Regions from separate parts of the Peribacillus sp. NPDC097198 genome, predicted to be linked through region 1. Evidence: riboswitches for the same ligand, from Rfam matches in the RefSeq annotation. Region 1 holds a riboswitch; each other region holds the start of a gene.

Region 1 (3,213 bases):
CCGTTCCGCAAGCCGCCAATGCAATTGATAAAACTAGAACGAATGCAAACCCTAAAAACTTTTTCATCCTTTTCATCTCCCCTTATCTTTTATCCAATTTAGAAGTAATCACATCACCGATAATCTGTATGATGAAGACAATAATTAATATGACAATCGTCGCTACCAGGGTAACGTCGTTGTGATTCCGTTGATAACCGTCCAGATAGGCTAAGTTACCCAATCCACCAGCCCCGATGACACCTGCCATTGCCGTGTATCCAACCAATGCAATCGATGTTACCGTGATGCCTGATATAAGGGCCGGCATCGATTCTGGAAGGAGGACCTTATAAATGATGGTGCTGGTTTTGGCTCCCATTGATTTAGCCGCTTCAATCACGCCTTTATCAATCTCACGAAGGCCGATTTCGACCATCCGCGCATAAAACGGTGCTGCACCGATAATGAGTGCTGGTAATGCCGCATTCTCACCAATCATGCTACCGACAAGTAATTTGGTGAACGGAATTAATAATACAATCAAGATAAGGAATGGAATCGAACGGAAAATATTAACGAAAGCACTTAACACACCGTTAACGCCCCGATTCTCCCACATATTCCCCTTGCCTGTTAAAAACAGAAGCAACCCCAATAGTATCCCTATAAAAAAGGTCGCTACAACTGAAATACTTGTCATATACAGCGTTTCTTTCGTCGCTTCTATGATGTCTTCCCAATCTACATTCGGCAATAATTCTTCAAGCATGAGTAATCACCTCCACGCCTACCTGCTGTGCTTTTATGAATTCGATTGCGCGGAGCATTTCATCTTCACTGCCATCAAGGTGGATGAACAATGTTCCATATGAGCCGCTTCTCGTTTGTGATATCTTCCCCTGGACAATGTTCACATCCAACTCAAAATTACGTACCAATTTTGTGATCAACGGGCTTTCTGCATGATCCCCCACGAATGTCAGTTGAATCACTTTTCCTGCTGGATACCGTTCAAACAAATGCTCCATCGTTTCTTTTGTCTCTTCTGGTTCTGTCACCTGCTGAACAAAACGCTTAGTCATCTGTTCTTTAGGGTTTCTGAATACTTCCAGGACAGCTCCCTGTTCGACTACCCGTCCACTTTCCATCACAGCCACTCGATTGCAAATCTTCCGAATGACATGCATCTCATGTGTAATCAAGACAATGGTTAAACCAAGGCGTTGATTTATATCCACAAGCAATTCCAGGATGGAATCGGTTGTCTGGGGATCTAGAGCGGACGTGGCCTCATCACACAAAAGCACTTTCGGGTTATTGGCAAGAGCCCTCGCTATTCCCACCCTTTGCTTCTGTCCACCACTTAGCTGCGATGGATACGCTTTTTCTCTTCCTTCCAATCCAACTAACTTAATGAGTTCATTGACGCGCTTGATGCGTTCTTGCTTGGAGATGCCCGCAATTTCCAGAGGAAAGGATATATTTTCTTGAACGGTCCTTGACCACAAGAGATTAAAATGCTGAAAAATCATGCTAATCTCTTGACGGGCTTTACGAAGCTTAGACCCTTTAATTGTTGAAACTTCATTTCCCGCAACGTTCACGGAGCCCTCAGTAGGCCGTTCCAACCCATTCAGCATACGTATGAGCGTACTCTTGCCAGCCCCACTGTATCCGATGACTCCGAAAATCTCGCCTTTATTTATTTCTAAATTCACACTATTCACGGCATGAATCGTTTCGCTATTTGCTTTTCCTGTTCGAAAAAGTTTACTGACGTTTGACAATGTAATCATGTATGCTCACCTCTTTATCCAATTAAGCCTATGAATTTAGTCGATTTATTTTTATGGCCTCCTGATGAATCTATCCAACTATGATTCAAAGAAAATAGAAAAAGCCCTTCTGCATGAGCAGAAAGGCAGGGAAAAGCAGGCCTTCCTCTCATCTCCCAAAGCCTCTACGCTTTGTGTGAATTGGCACCTTTCCAAGGAAAATCCTTGTCGGTTGCCGGGTTTCAACGGGCACATCCCTCCACCTCTCTTGATAAGAGCTATATATGGACTATTCTTTTTTGTCTTAACATTCACTTTACTATGTCTGAAATTTTAACACAGATAAAAAAGGAGTGCAATGTAAAATCCTAGGGTGTACCTGTTTCTCCATTAAACTCTTTGAGAATTCACTGACACGATATTCGTCGCTTTTTCAATCGCTTGCTCTAGATCTTCAAGTAAATCGTCTACATTTTCAATACCGATTGAAAGGCGAACCTGGTCGGCACTGACACCGGCCTTGACCAGTCCTGCATCATTCAATTGCTGGTGAGTTGTACTTGCTGGGTGGATGATTAGGCTTTTAGCATCCCCGACATTGGCGACATGCGACCATAACTCAACCGAATTGATGAGTGTGGAACCTGCTTCACGTCCCCCCTTAATTCCAAACGTCACCACAGATCCGGCTCCCTTAGGCAAGTATTTATCTGCAAGGGCTTTATCGGGATGATCATCGTTACCCGGATAAGAAACCCATGAGACTGCCGGATGGTTCTCCAAGTATTGAATGACTGTCCTCGTATTCAACAGGTGTTCCTTCATCCTGACATGGAGCGTTTCCAGGCCAAGCGTGAACTGGAATGCACTTTGAGCACTTAACGTCGGTCCCAAATCCCGAAGCAATTGCACACGCGCTTTCGTAATAAAGGCAGCAGGCCCTACCGCTTCGGAATAGACAAGTCCATCGTAACTAGGGTCAGGTTCCGTAAAGCCTGGATAATTAGGCGAATTCCAATCGAATTTACCACCGTCGATGATGACTCCCCCTAATGTCGTACCATTACCCAATAGCCACTTTGTAGCTGAATGGATGACAATATCCGCCCCAAAGTCAATTGGTCGGCACAGATACGGCGTTGCGAAAGTGTTATCAATAATAAGAGGTATCCCTGCTTCGTGGGCTATTTCCGCCACTGCTTCGATATCAAGAACCCTTAAGCTTGGGTTGCCGATTGTTTCGGCAAATATGGCCTTCGTTCGTGGAGTGATTGCCCGTTTGAAATTTTCCGGATCATCAGGTGAGACGAATTTCACTTTGATTCCGTATTTAGGGAGTGTATTTTCAAATAAATTATAGGTCCCGCCGTACAGTGTTGAAGCAGAAACGATTTCATCCCCCATACCAGCGATATTAAGGATGGAAAGGGATATAGCGGCCATGCCGCTTGCAACT
Region 2 (3,213 bases), on a different contig from region 1:
CCAAAATTATCAAAAAAGTGGTGTACTGTGAGGAAAGTAATGATCGTACCTATAAATTTTCATTAAAAGAAGGTCTCTTGTTCAATTTGGTAGTTACTTGTTAGGTATAAATAATTAGTAAGGATCTACTGTTTTCCATCCTTTTTAAAAGGAGACAAAAAAATTCGCCCCCTAAAGAGCGACAATGAGGAAATTAATCGTGAATCAACATATAGGCGACGGATTGTCTTTTTCGACTATATATTGTGTTCATATTCTATCATAATTAATTTGGAAATAGCAACTAAATTACTAAAACAAAGGGATTATTTTTATATCATTCTCTTTTCACATCGAATTTTATACCTAGTAAAGAGGTTATTGCTTTTGTTTGGTATAATCAAATAATTGAATAGATTGAATATAAAGAATGTTTCTTTATTGCAATCTGGAAATTTAAAAGAAATGGAAGATGTCCAATGGAAAATCGTAAAATCATGTCTCTTCAAATTGGGATGCCAAAAGAGGAGGAGCTTTCGGGGGTAAAGATCAAAACGGCAATGGATAAGAAGGCCATCGACTATATCACCGTAACAAAATCAGGGATTGATGGGGATGGAGTGGGTAATAGAAAGTTCCATGGAGGGCCTGACCGTGCTCTATGTTTTTATCCCTTTGAGCATTATGATTTATGGAATCGAACATTCAATAAGCAGCTTTCCATCCCTGCATTTGGGGAGAATTTGACGATTGCTGGAATGACTGAACGTCAAACGTTTATAGGCGATATCTATCGCATTGGCGGGACCGTTATTCAGATTACACAGGGGCGTATTCCTTGCTCGACCATCTCCCACTTTAACAAAGAGCCAGAGTTTTTGAAATTGGTGATGGACACTAATCTAACTGGCTATTTTGCTAGGGTCTTACAAGAAGGGGTAATTGGCCAACAAGATGATATCGTGTTATTGGATAGGCTTCAAGATAAGGTTACGGTACTTTATGCAACGGATGTCATCCTTCATAAGCGTGATGGGGAGGAGGGGGCAATGTCCTTGCTTTCCATTGAATCCTTGTCAGAAGAATGGGGAGTCTTGCTTTCTAAAAGGATGTATCGTTAAAAAGTCTGAAGAAAATGAAAAAATGAAAATATACTCTTGAAATTATCAGATGATTCATGTAAATTAAATATAAATAAATTTTGAAATGTTTAGAAAATTAAATTTAATAAATCTTATCGAGAGAGGTGAAGGGACTGGCCCAATGAAACCTCAGCAACCAGCCTAGGCAAAGGTGCTAAATCCAGCAAGCAGAGCTTGATAGATGAGGAGAATGTTTCGAAAAAAGCCTTCTTCTTTGAGAAGGTTTTTTTTCTTTACTCTCACACTCATAGAAACCGACAAAAACCATAGTGTTTTTAAGAGAGGGTGTACTAATTGGATTTTCGTAGTGAATTGAAGGAAAGAATGCTAGTTGGAGACGGCGCGATGGGTACGTTGTTGTACTCCTATGGAATCGATCAATGTTATGAGGAAATAAATTGCACCAATCCTGATAAAATTGAGTCTATACATAGGGCCTATTTAGAAGCGGGTGCAGATATTCTGCAAACCAATACATATGGTGCCAATTTCAATAAATTGAAACGGTATGGGCTGGAGGAAGAAGTCAGTCGGATCAATCGCCAAGGAGTCAGCCTTGCTAAACAAGTAGCGAAAGGGAAGGCTTATGTTTTTGGTACAATTGGGGCCCAGCGTAGTATACGTAAATCGGATTTAAGTATAGAAGAAATAAAACGGGGTTTTCGAGAACAATTATACAGTTTGCTCCTGGAAGATCCCGATGGAATTCTTCTTGAAACATTCTATGATTTTGAAGAGCTTGAAACGGTGCTTCAAATTGCTAAAAAGGAAACGGACCTGCCGATTATTGCAAATGTATCGATGCATGAACTTGGAAATCTTCAAAATGGATTTCATTTGAATGAAGCTTTTCAAAAGCTAGAGTACCTAGGTGCAGATGTCGTTGGGGTGAATTGCCGTCTGGGCCCCCATCATATGATAAGGGCACTGGAAGAAGTGAAATTGCCTATGCAGGCGTCGATTGCTATCTATCCTAATGCAAGTCTTCCAGATTATGTGGATGGGAGACTGGTCTATAAAGCGGAACCAGAATATTTCGGTTCAAGTGCACTCGAATTACGAAAACAAGGAGCAACCATTATAGGGGGTTGCTGTGGTACGACACCACTACATATACAAGCTGTGAACGAAATGATTGGCACTTTAGCGCCAGTCAAGGAAAAAATTACGAAAGCTCGACATATAGAAATTATTGAAGTGAATAACCAAAAACAAGAATTAGCTCTTCATGAAAAGGCAAAAACGGATAGAACGATCCTAGTTGAGCTTGATCCACCGAAAAAGTTAGGAATCGAAACGTTTATGGCAGGAGCTGAAGCCTTGAAAAAAGCTGGGGTGGATTCCATTACTTTAGCTGATAATTCACTTGCTTCACCAAGGATATCGAATTCGACCTTAGCCAATTTATTAAAGGCTGAATTAGGGGTGAATCCGATGGTCCATATTACGTGCAGGGACCGAAATCTTATTGGATTGCAATCCCATTTAATGGGGTTGCATACAGTCGGGCTGGATGAAGTTTTAGTTATCACTGGGGATCCTTCTAAGATTGGTGATTTCCCGGGGGCAACGTCTGTCTATGATTTATCTTCATTCGATTTGATAAGTCTGGTTAAGCAATTCAATGAGGGCTACTCCTATTCCGGACAAAGTCTAGGGAAACGGGCTAATTTCAAGATTTCCGCAGCTTTTAATCCAAATGTGAAATATCTCGATAAGGCTGTTCAGAGAATGGAAAAGAAAATCGCTTGCGGTGCTCATTCGTTTTTGACACAGCCAGTTTATTCAGTAGAACAAATAGAAGAAGTCTATCAGGCGACAAAACATTTGGAAACACCGATTTTCATGGGGATAATGCCCCTTACCAGTACGAGGAATGCCGAATTCATCCATAATGAAATACCGGGGATTAAATTACCTGACAGTGTACGGAAAGCAATGGCCTCAGCGGGAGCTGATCCAGTAAAATCAAGGATTGAAGCTATAAATATAGCAAGGGAATTGGTAGACGCAGCCCAAGAGAGGTTCAAGGGAATTTACTTAATAACGCCTTTCTTACGCTATGAAATGACAGCGGAACTTACTACATATA
Region 3 (3,213 bases), on a different contig from region 1:
CGCAATTCTCTCAGCACCTTTTTGAGAGTGCTCCATCCGGACGGATAGGGTTTTCAGACCTCTCATCACAAGCCAGGCATCCTGAACACCGAGCACCGCTCCAAAAGAGTTTTGGAGGGAACCAAGTCTATCGGCAAGGTCCGGGTCTTTTACGACGGCAAGGCCTGCTACGACATCACTATGTCCAGACAAAAATTTCGTTGCACTGTGCAGGACAATATCGGCCCCGAGGTTTAACGGTCTTTGCAGGGCAGGTGTCAGGAATGTATTGTCTACAAAGCTTAATGCGCCAATGCTTTTGGCGATATCACATACCGCTTTAATATCGGTTACTTTAAGCAAGGGATTGGAAGGCGTTTCAATATAGATTGCTCGCGTATTTGGCTGGATGGCCGCTTTTACACTCTCAAGATCCGTCATATCCACGAAGGTATGTTCGATGTTAAAACGGGTCAGCACGGTTGTTACCATTCGGAATGTGCCTCCGTATACATCTTCAGAGATGACGATATGGTCACCGGCAGAAAGCAGGAGGAAAGCCGTTGAAATGGCAGCCATCCCGGATGAAAAAGCGAATCCGCGCGTGCCTTCTTCCAGTTCCGCAATGATATCTTCCAGTGCTTCTCGCGTCGGATTCCCGCTCCGGCTGTAATCGTATTTGCCAAATTGATCAATGTCGGTTTGATGGAAGGTGGAAGCATGCTGGATCGGAACACTCACCCCACCTGTTGTTGGATCGAATTTATGTTGGTTGTGTAGTAATTTGGTTTCAAAACTGAATTCTTGGTTTGTCATCGTATTGCCTCCTTTTTTACTTGAGCAAATGCCTGCTGCAGGTCTTCGATTAAATCTCCGCTGTCCTCGATGCCGACAGAGAATCGAAGGAGTCGATTGCAAACTCCATTTGCCGTTCTAACTTCAAGAGGCATATCGGCATGTGTCTGTGTCGCCGGATACGTGATGAAGCTTTCGACGCCACCAAGGCTTTCGGCAAATGAAATCAATGAAAGGGACTGTAGAAATGGGTTGACCACCGCTTCATCATTGACCCGGAATGAAATCATGCCGCCACGACCAGGATAGAGAACATCCGTTACACTTTCATGTTCCGTCAAATAATCAACGATAACCTTGGCGTTCTTTTCATGACGCTCCATTCTCAGTGCCAAGGTTTTCATCCCGCGCATCAACAGCCACGAATCAAATGGGCTCAAGACCGCTCCCATACCATTATGGTGGAAAGCAAGGGACTCACATAACTCGGCGCCTTTTGCCACAATCAAGCCGGCCAACACGTCATTATGGCCACCTAGATATTTCGTTGCACTGTGAATCACGATGTCAGCACCAAGTAAGAGGGGCTGTTGGATGATCGGCGTGTAAAAAGTATTGTCAACAATCAATAGTAAATTGTATTGTTTGGCAAGAGCGGCGACGGCTGGAATGTCCGTTTGCTGCATAAGAGGATTTGTGGGAGTTTCAATAAAGATGGCCTTTGTTTGAGGGGTGATTGCTTTTTCAATTTCCTCCAGGCAACATGTATTGACATATTCGCATTGTAGCCCCCATTTTTTAAAGCCATGCTCTAATAAACGATATGTACCGCCATATAAATCTTCGCTACTGATCCATGCATCCCCTGATTTGAATAAGGAAAGGATGGTGGCAATGGCAGCCATTCCCGAACTGCATGCATATCCTTGATCGCCATGTTCTAGTTTGGCGATAGATTGCTCCAATAGCTGGCGTGTAGGGTTTCCTGTTCGTGTATAGTCGAATCCTGTTGATTGACCAATTCCTTCGTGACGGAAAGCCGTCGAGAAGTAAACGGGCGGATTGACCGTTCCTGTCGCCGTTTCACTGCGGTTTCCAAGCTGAGCAAGATAGGTTTCTGTTTTGTACATAATTTTCACTGCTCCTTTTAGTTAAATAAAATAAAAAAAGTCTTCTTTAAGAAGAAGACTTGAATAAGTAGGATAGAGTCATTCTTCTTATCTTCCAAGTTACACAAACTTGTGGAATTAGCACCTTTTCATTGGTTTGAAACAAATGAAGGTTGCTGAGGTGTCATAGGGCCATTCCCTCTACCTCTCTCGATAAGAGTTTTGATTATTCAATTTCTTTTGAATTTACTATAAATATAGGATTCTGTCAAGGACATTCCTAATAGACGGTTATTTGGGACTAGCTATTATGGAACATGTATCAGATTTATCATTATAAAATTACGAATTCAACAGAGTAATAGAACCGGATTCAGATTAAACGGACTTTTCTGAAGGAAAAGGTCATTTGTGTTCCGTTTTTTTTGCTTTACAATAATAAAGTTTGTACAATATATAGGGGATCATATAAAACGTCATTATTCATTACATATACATATTGTTTCTCAGTGGATAGTGCGAATATAGGAGGAGAACACATGGAATATAGAATCGAACGAGATACAATGGGGGAAGTAAAAGTTCCTGCTGATAAGTACTGGGGTGCTCAAACGGAAAGAAGCCGTAATAACTTCAAAATCGGTTATGAAAAAATGCCGATTGAATTAGTTCATGCATTTGCTTACGTAAAACAAGCGGCAGCAAAAGTGAATTTTGAACTTGGCGATCTTTCAGAAGTGAAGAAGGATGCCATCGTTAAAATTTGTGGTGAAATCCTTGAAGGGACGCTTGACGAACATTTCCCACTTGTCGTCTGGCAAACTGGTAGCGGCACACAAAGTAATATGAACGTGAATGAAGTTGTCGCAAACAAAGGGAATAAATGGTTAGAGGAAAAAGGCGAAACTGAGATGCTTCACCCGAATGATGATGTTAACAAAGCGCAAAGCTCTAACGATACATTCCCGACAGCCATGCATATCGCAGCTTATATGGAAGTTGCCGAAAAATTGGTACCGGCCATTAAAGTGCTTCGTGACACATTCGAAGCCAAAGAAAAAGAATTCTGGGATGTCGTGAAAATTGGACGGACCCATCTTCAAGATGCGACACCACTAACTCTTGGCCAAGAAATCTCCGGTTGGAAAGCAATGCTTGGTAAAGATTTGGCGATGATCGAAGAAAGTAGCCAAAAATTATTGAACCTTGCATTGGGCGGTACGGCTGTAGGGACTGGAATCAATACGAAAAAAGAATTCCCGGCACTTTCTGCTAAACAAATCGCAGCGGATACAGGACATTCATTTGTCACATCGGATAATAAGTTCCA
Region 4 (3,213 bases), on a different contig from region 1:
AAACTATCAAGATAGCAATTGGAAGGAAATGAGGGCGGAGAAGCTCCTTGCCTTCACGCGTAAAACTTTATCCTATCTATTAGAAAAACGGGCAGCGAATGAACGGAAATGCGAGCATTCGATTTCTTGGAATGAACAGATGGAAGTGAAGTTGAATGGCGCTACGAATCAGTTGACTGATTTGGAAAAAGAAAAAACCGAAAACATTACAAGATCTTATCGCTTATTAAAAGAAGAAGTGAAAAAACAGCTTTCCACACGAATTCCTGAATTACTGCGTGATTGCTCTAAAACATTATCTGAGAATAGTGACTTTAGCCAAGTGCATATACAGTTGAATCAGGAAATGAACGATCGGATCCAGGCATTTATATCCGATAAAATCATGCCGCAGTATTTCCGCTCGCTTCAAGACTGGATTGCTACATCTGAGTTAGAATTCACGCAAAGCCAACAGTTCATGGATGAGATGAGCGCAGGCTTCAATGAGCTATACAAAGAAGAACGTATTGTACTGGCCGGGGACTTCCGGGTCTTGGATGACTGGCGCCGTGATGCGGACCGGATGACAAGCAGCATCCGGATAGAAAATGTAAATATATTACTAAGAAGGACCCCATCTCAGTTGATTCTTAAGGGAGCCGGGAAGCTATTTGGTGCCATTCCGCAAAATAAAGCGAATATGTACAATCGATATAAGAAGTTCTTGGAAAATGAAGACTTCCAGGATGTTGCCGATATGATCAGTGACAGATTCCTTACTCAGTTTGGATTGTTCGAAAAATCCTTGGAACGTGACATATCCCTGTTCTACCGCAGTCCATTTTCCATCCTTGAAAAAAATATCGAACAGACGAAAGCCGAAATCAAAGAACAGCAGGCTACATTGGAACATATGAGACAAAATCCTGAAGTCTACCGTGATCCGATTACCCTGTTCGAAGTGAAACTGCGCCAATTCGAACGCCTTGAAAAAATCGAGAAAAGACGCCTGGCGAAACTGCAAGGAAAATAAAACATTTAAAATATTCTAAAAACTATTGACTTAATGACTATATCCCTATAAAGTGGTACTTACCATAACGAAACGTAACACATTATATTCTCTTATCAAGAGTGGCGGAGGGACTGGCCCTACGATGCCCAGCAACCGTTCCAATTAGGAATTGGTGCTAAATCCTGCAAAACAGAAATGTTTTGACAGATAAGAGAGGGATAAGTCTGCAAACCAGCTGATTAAACCTCTCTATTTTAGAGAGGTTTTTATTTTGTGTTTATGCCGAGCTAACAGATAAGAATAATGTAAAAAATAGGGGGAATTAAAATGGGAAGATCAATTTTAAAAGGAGCTTTCGTTTCAGTCATCGCTTCGGCGTTGCTTTTGACGGGGTGTTCTTCGGGACAAAGTACAGGGGAAGCGAAAAAAGAGGAAAAGGTATCTTTTGAAAATGTTCCAGAGCGATTTGCGAAAGGCGAGGGAGCTAAAATTAAAGTCATTCGTAAAATTGGCGGCGATGATCACACTGCCCAATACTTAGCAGGGGCGCAAGAAGAAGGAGAAGCACTTGGCTTCCAAGTAGATACTTTTACGGCCAATGGCGATACGGCTAAATTCCATGACGCCATCGCTCAGGCTCTGGAGGAAGACTATGATGGCTATATCATTTCCCATGGTGATGATGCAGCGACAGTGAATGACGTACAAAAGTTGGTTGATGCAGGGAAAAGCGTAGTCACATTCGATTCCATCGGCGATTTAACGAAAATTGATGGGGTAACAGTAACCTCACAAGATGACGAAGCATTGGCAACTCTTGCTTTTGACAAATTGATTGAAGAGCAAAAAGGCGAAGCGAACATTGCATACCTTTGGGTAGATGGTTTCCCTCCTATGGTGAGAAGAAATGCCGTGTATCAAGAAAAGCTGAAAGAAAATCCTGGCATTCATGAAATTGAAAGATTCGGAGTGGCATCTTCAGATACTTCGGTCCAGACGCAAAATGCCGTCTCGGCGATGTTGAACAAGTATCCAAAAGGTAAAATAGACGCAATTTTCGCAACCTGGGATGCATTCGCTATCGGAGCAGCTCGTGCGATAAAAGAAGCGGGGCGCGATGAAGTGAAAATCTATGGTATTGACGTGTCCAATGCTGACCTTCAGGAGATTCAAACAAAAGGAAGCTCATGGTCGTATACCGCAGCGGTTGATCCGAAGTTGATTGGTGCAGTGAATATGAGACTGCTAGCGAAAAAACTAGCGGGGGAAGAAACGCCGCAAACCTATGATTTAGAAGCATCATTGATATCTCAAAAACAGCTTCAATCATCGAAGGACGCTGTCAACATGACCAATCTATCCGGCATTGTTCAAGGCTGGGGAGTATCAACGGAATTTGAAGAAGACTGGATGAAAGTATTGAAAGAACATTATAAGAAGTAACGATCAGAATCAGTAGACACTCTCTTTCAAGTTGAAGAGAGTGTCTGTTTAATGGGAGGGATTGGACATGGGCATTCAACTAGAAATGAAACAAATATCGATTGAGTTTCCAGGTGTAAAAGCGCTTAGTGAAGTTGATTTTTCAGTACAGTCGGGAACAGCACATGCATTGGTCGGCGCAAATGGAGCAGGGAAATCGACGCTAATGAAAGTCTTATCAGGAGCTCATGTCCATTATACCGGCGACATTTTTCTAAATGGCCAGGTACAGGATATCCGTTCGCCAAAGTCGGCACAGGAAGCTGGCATTCAAATTGTGTATCAGGAAGTGGATACGGCCCTCATTCCTTATTTAACGGTTGCGGAGAACGTGATGCTGAATGAATCCGTACAGAACATGGGGAGAAAACAAATCATCAAGTGGAAGGAATTACATAGAAAAGCGACGGAAATCTTGGAAGAAATGAACATCCATGTGTCTTCGAAAAAACTGGTAAGGGACCTTACGTTGGCCGAAAAGCAGATGGTCTTGATAGCTAGGGCCGTTTCAACCGCATGTAAATTCTTGATTCTTGATGAGCCGACTGCTCCGTTAAGCCATACGGAAACAACGGAACTATTCCGGATTGTGAATGAGCTGAAGCAACGTGGTGTAGGCATTATTTTCATTTCTCATCGTCTACCCGAGATATTTGAAGTGTGTGAGGACATTACAATCATGAGAAATGGGAAGAGTGTGAGGCGCAGTAGAATCAGTGATATCACACAAAACG

The links. Region 1 has a riboswitch for S-adenosylmethionine ahead of ACIQXQ_RS00830 (methionine ABC transporter ATP-binding protein). Riboswitches for the same ligand answer to the same signal wherever they lie in the genome.
Region 2: linked by a shared signal. The riboswitch ahead of ACIQXQ_RS09670 (bifunctional homocysteine S-methyltransferase/methylenetetrahydrofolate reductase) and the one ahead of ACIQXQ_RS00830 (methionine ABC transporter ATP-binding protein) in region 1 are both predicted to bind S-adenosylmethionine.
Region 3: linked by a shared signal. The riboswitch ahead of ACIQXQ_RS04110 (methionine biosynthesis PLP-dependent protein) and the one ahead of ACIQXQ_RS00830 (methionine ABC transporter ATP-binding protein) in region 1 are both predicted to bind S-adenosylmethionine.
Region 4: linked by a shared signal. The riboswitch ahead of ACIQXQ_RS15235 (sugar ABC transporter substrate-binding protein) and the one ahead of ACIQXQ_RS00830 (methionine ABC transporter ATP-binding protein) in region 1 are both predicted to bind S-adenosylmethionine.

The regions. Positions count from the first base shown of each region.
Region 1 is NZ_JBIWDO010000001.1:157,939-161,151, forward strand. It holds gene ACIQXQ_RS00820 (MetQ/NlpA family ABC transporter substrate-binding protein) at 1-67, opposite strand, end outside; gene ACIQXQ_RS00825 (methionine ABC transporter permease) at 83-751, opposite strand; gene ACIQXQ_RS00830 (methionine ABC transporter ATP-binding protein) at 744-1,778, opposite strand; SAM riboswitch class I at 1,924-2,035, opposite strand; gene ACIQXQ_RS00835 (O-acetylhomoserine aminocarboxypropyltransferase/cysteine synthase family protein) at 2,148-3,213, opposite strand, start outside.
Region 2 is NZ_JBIWDO010000004.1:382,113-385,325, forward strand. It holds gene ACIQXQ_RS09665 (MOSC domain-containing protein) at 459-1,100, shown strand; SAM riboswitch class I at 1,211-1,309, shown strand; gene ACIQXQ_RS09670 (bifunctional homocysteine S-methyltransferase/methylenetetrahydrofolate reductase) at 1,416-3,213, shown strand, end outside.
Region 3 is NZ_JBIWDO010000002.1:221,375-224,587, forward strand. It holds gene metC (cystathionine beta-lyase) at 1-795, opposite strand, end outside; gene ACIQXQ_RS04110 (methionine biosynthesis PLP-dependent protein) at 792-1,904, opposite strand; SAM riboswitch class I at 1,989-2,103, opposite strand; gene fumC (class II fumarate hydratase) at 2,423-3,213, shown strand, end outside.
Region 4 is NZ_JBIWDO010000008.1:76,176-79,388, reverse strand. It holds gene ACIQXQ_RS15240 (GTP-binding protein) at 1-1,015, shown strand, start outside; SAM riboswitch class I at 1,105-1,211, shown strand; gene ACIQXQ_RS15235 (sugar ABC transporter substrate-binding protein) at 1,325-2,440, shown strand; gene ACIQXQ_RS15230 (sugar ABC transporter ATP-binding protein) at 2,508-3,213, shown strand, end outside.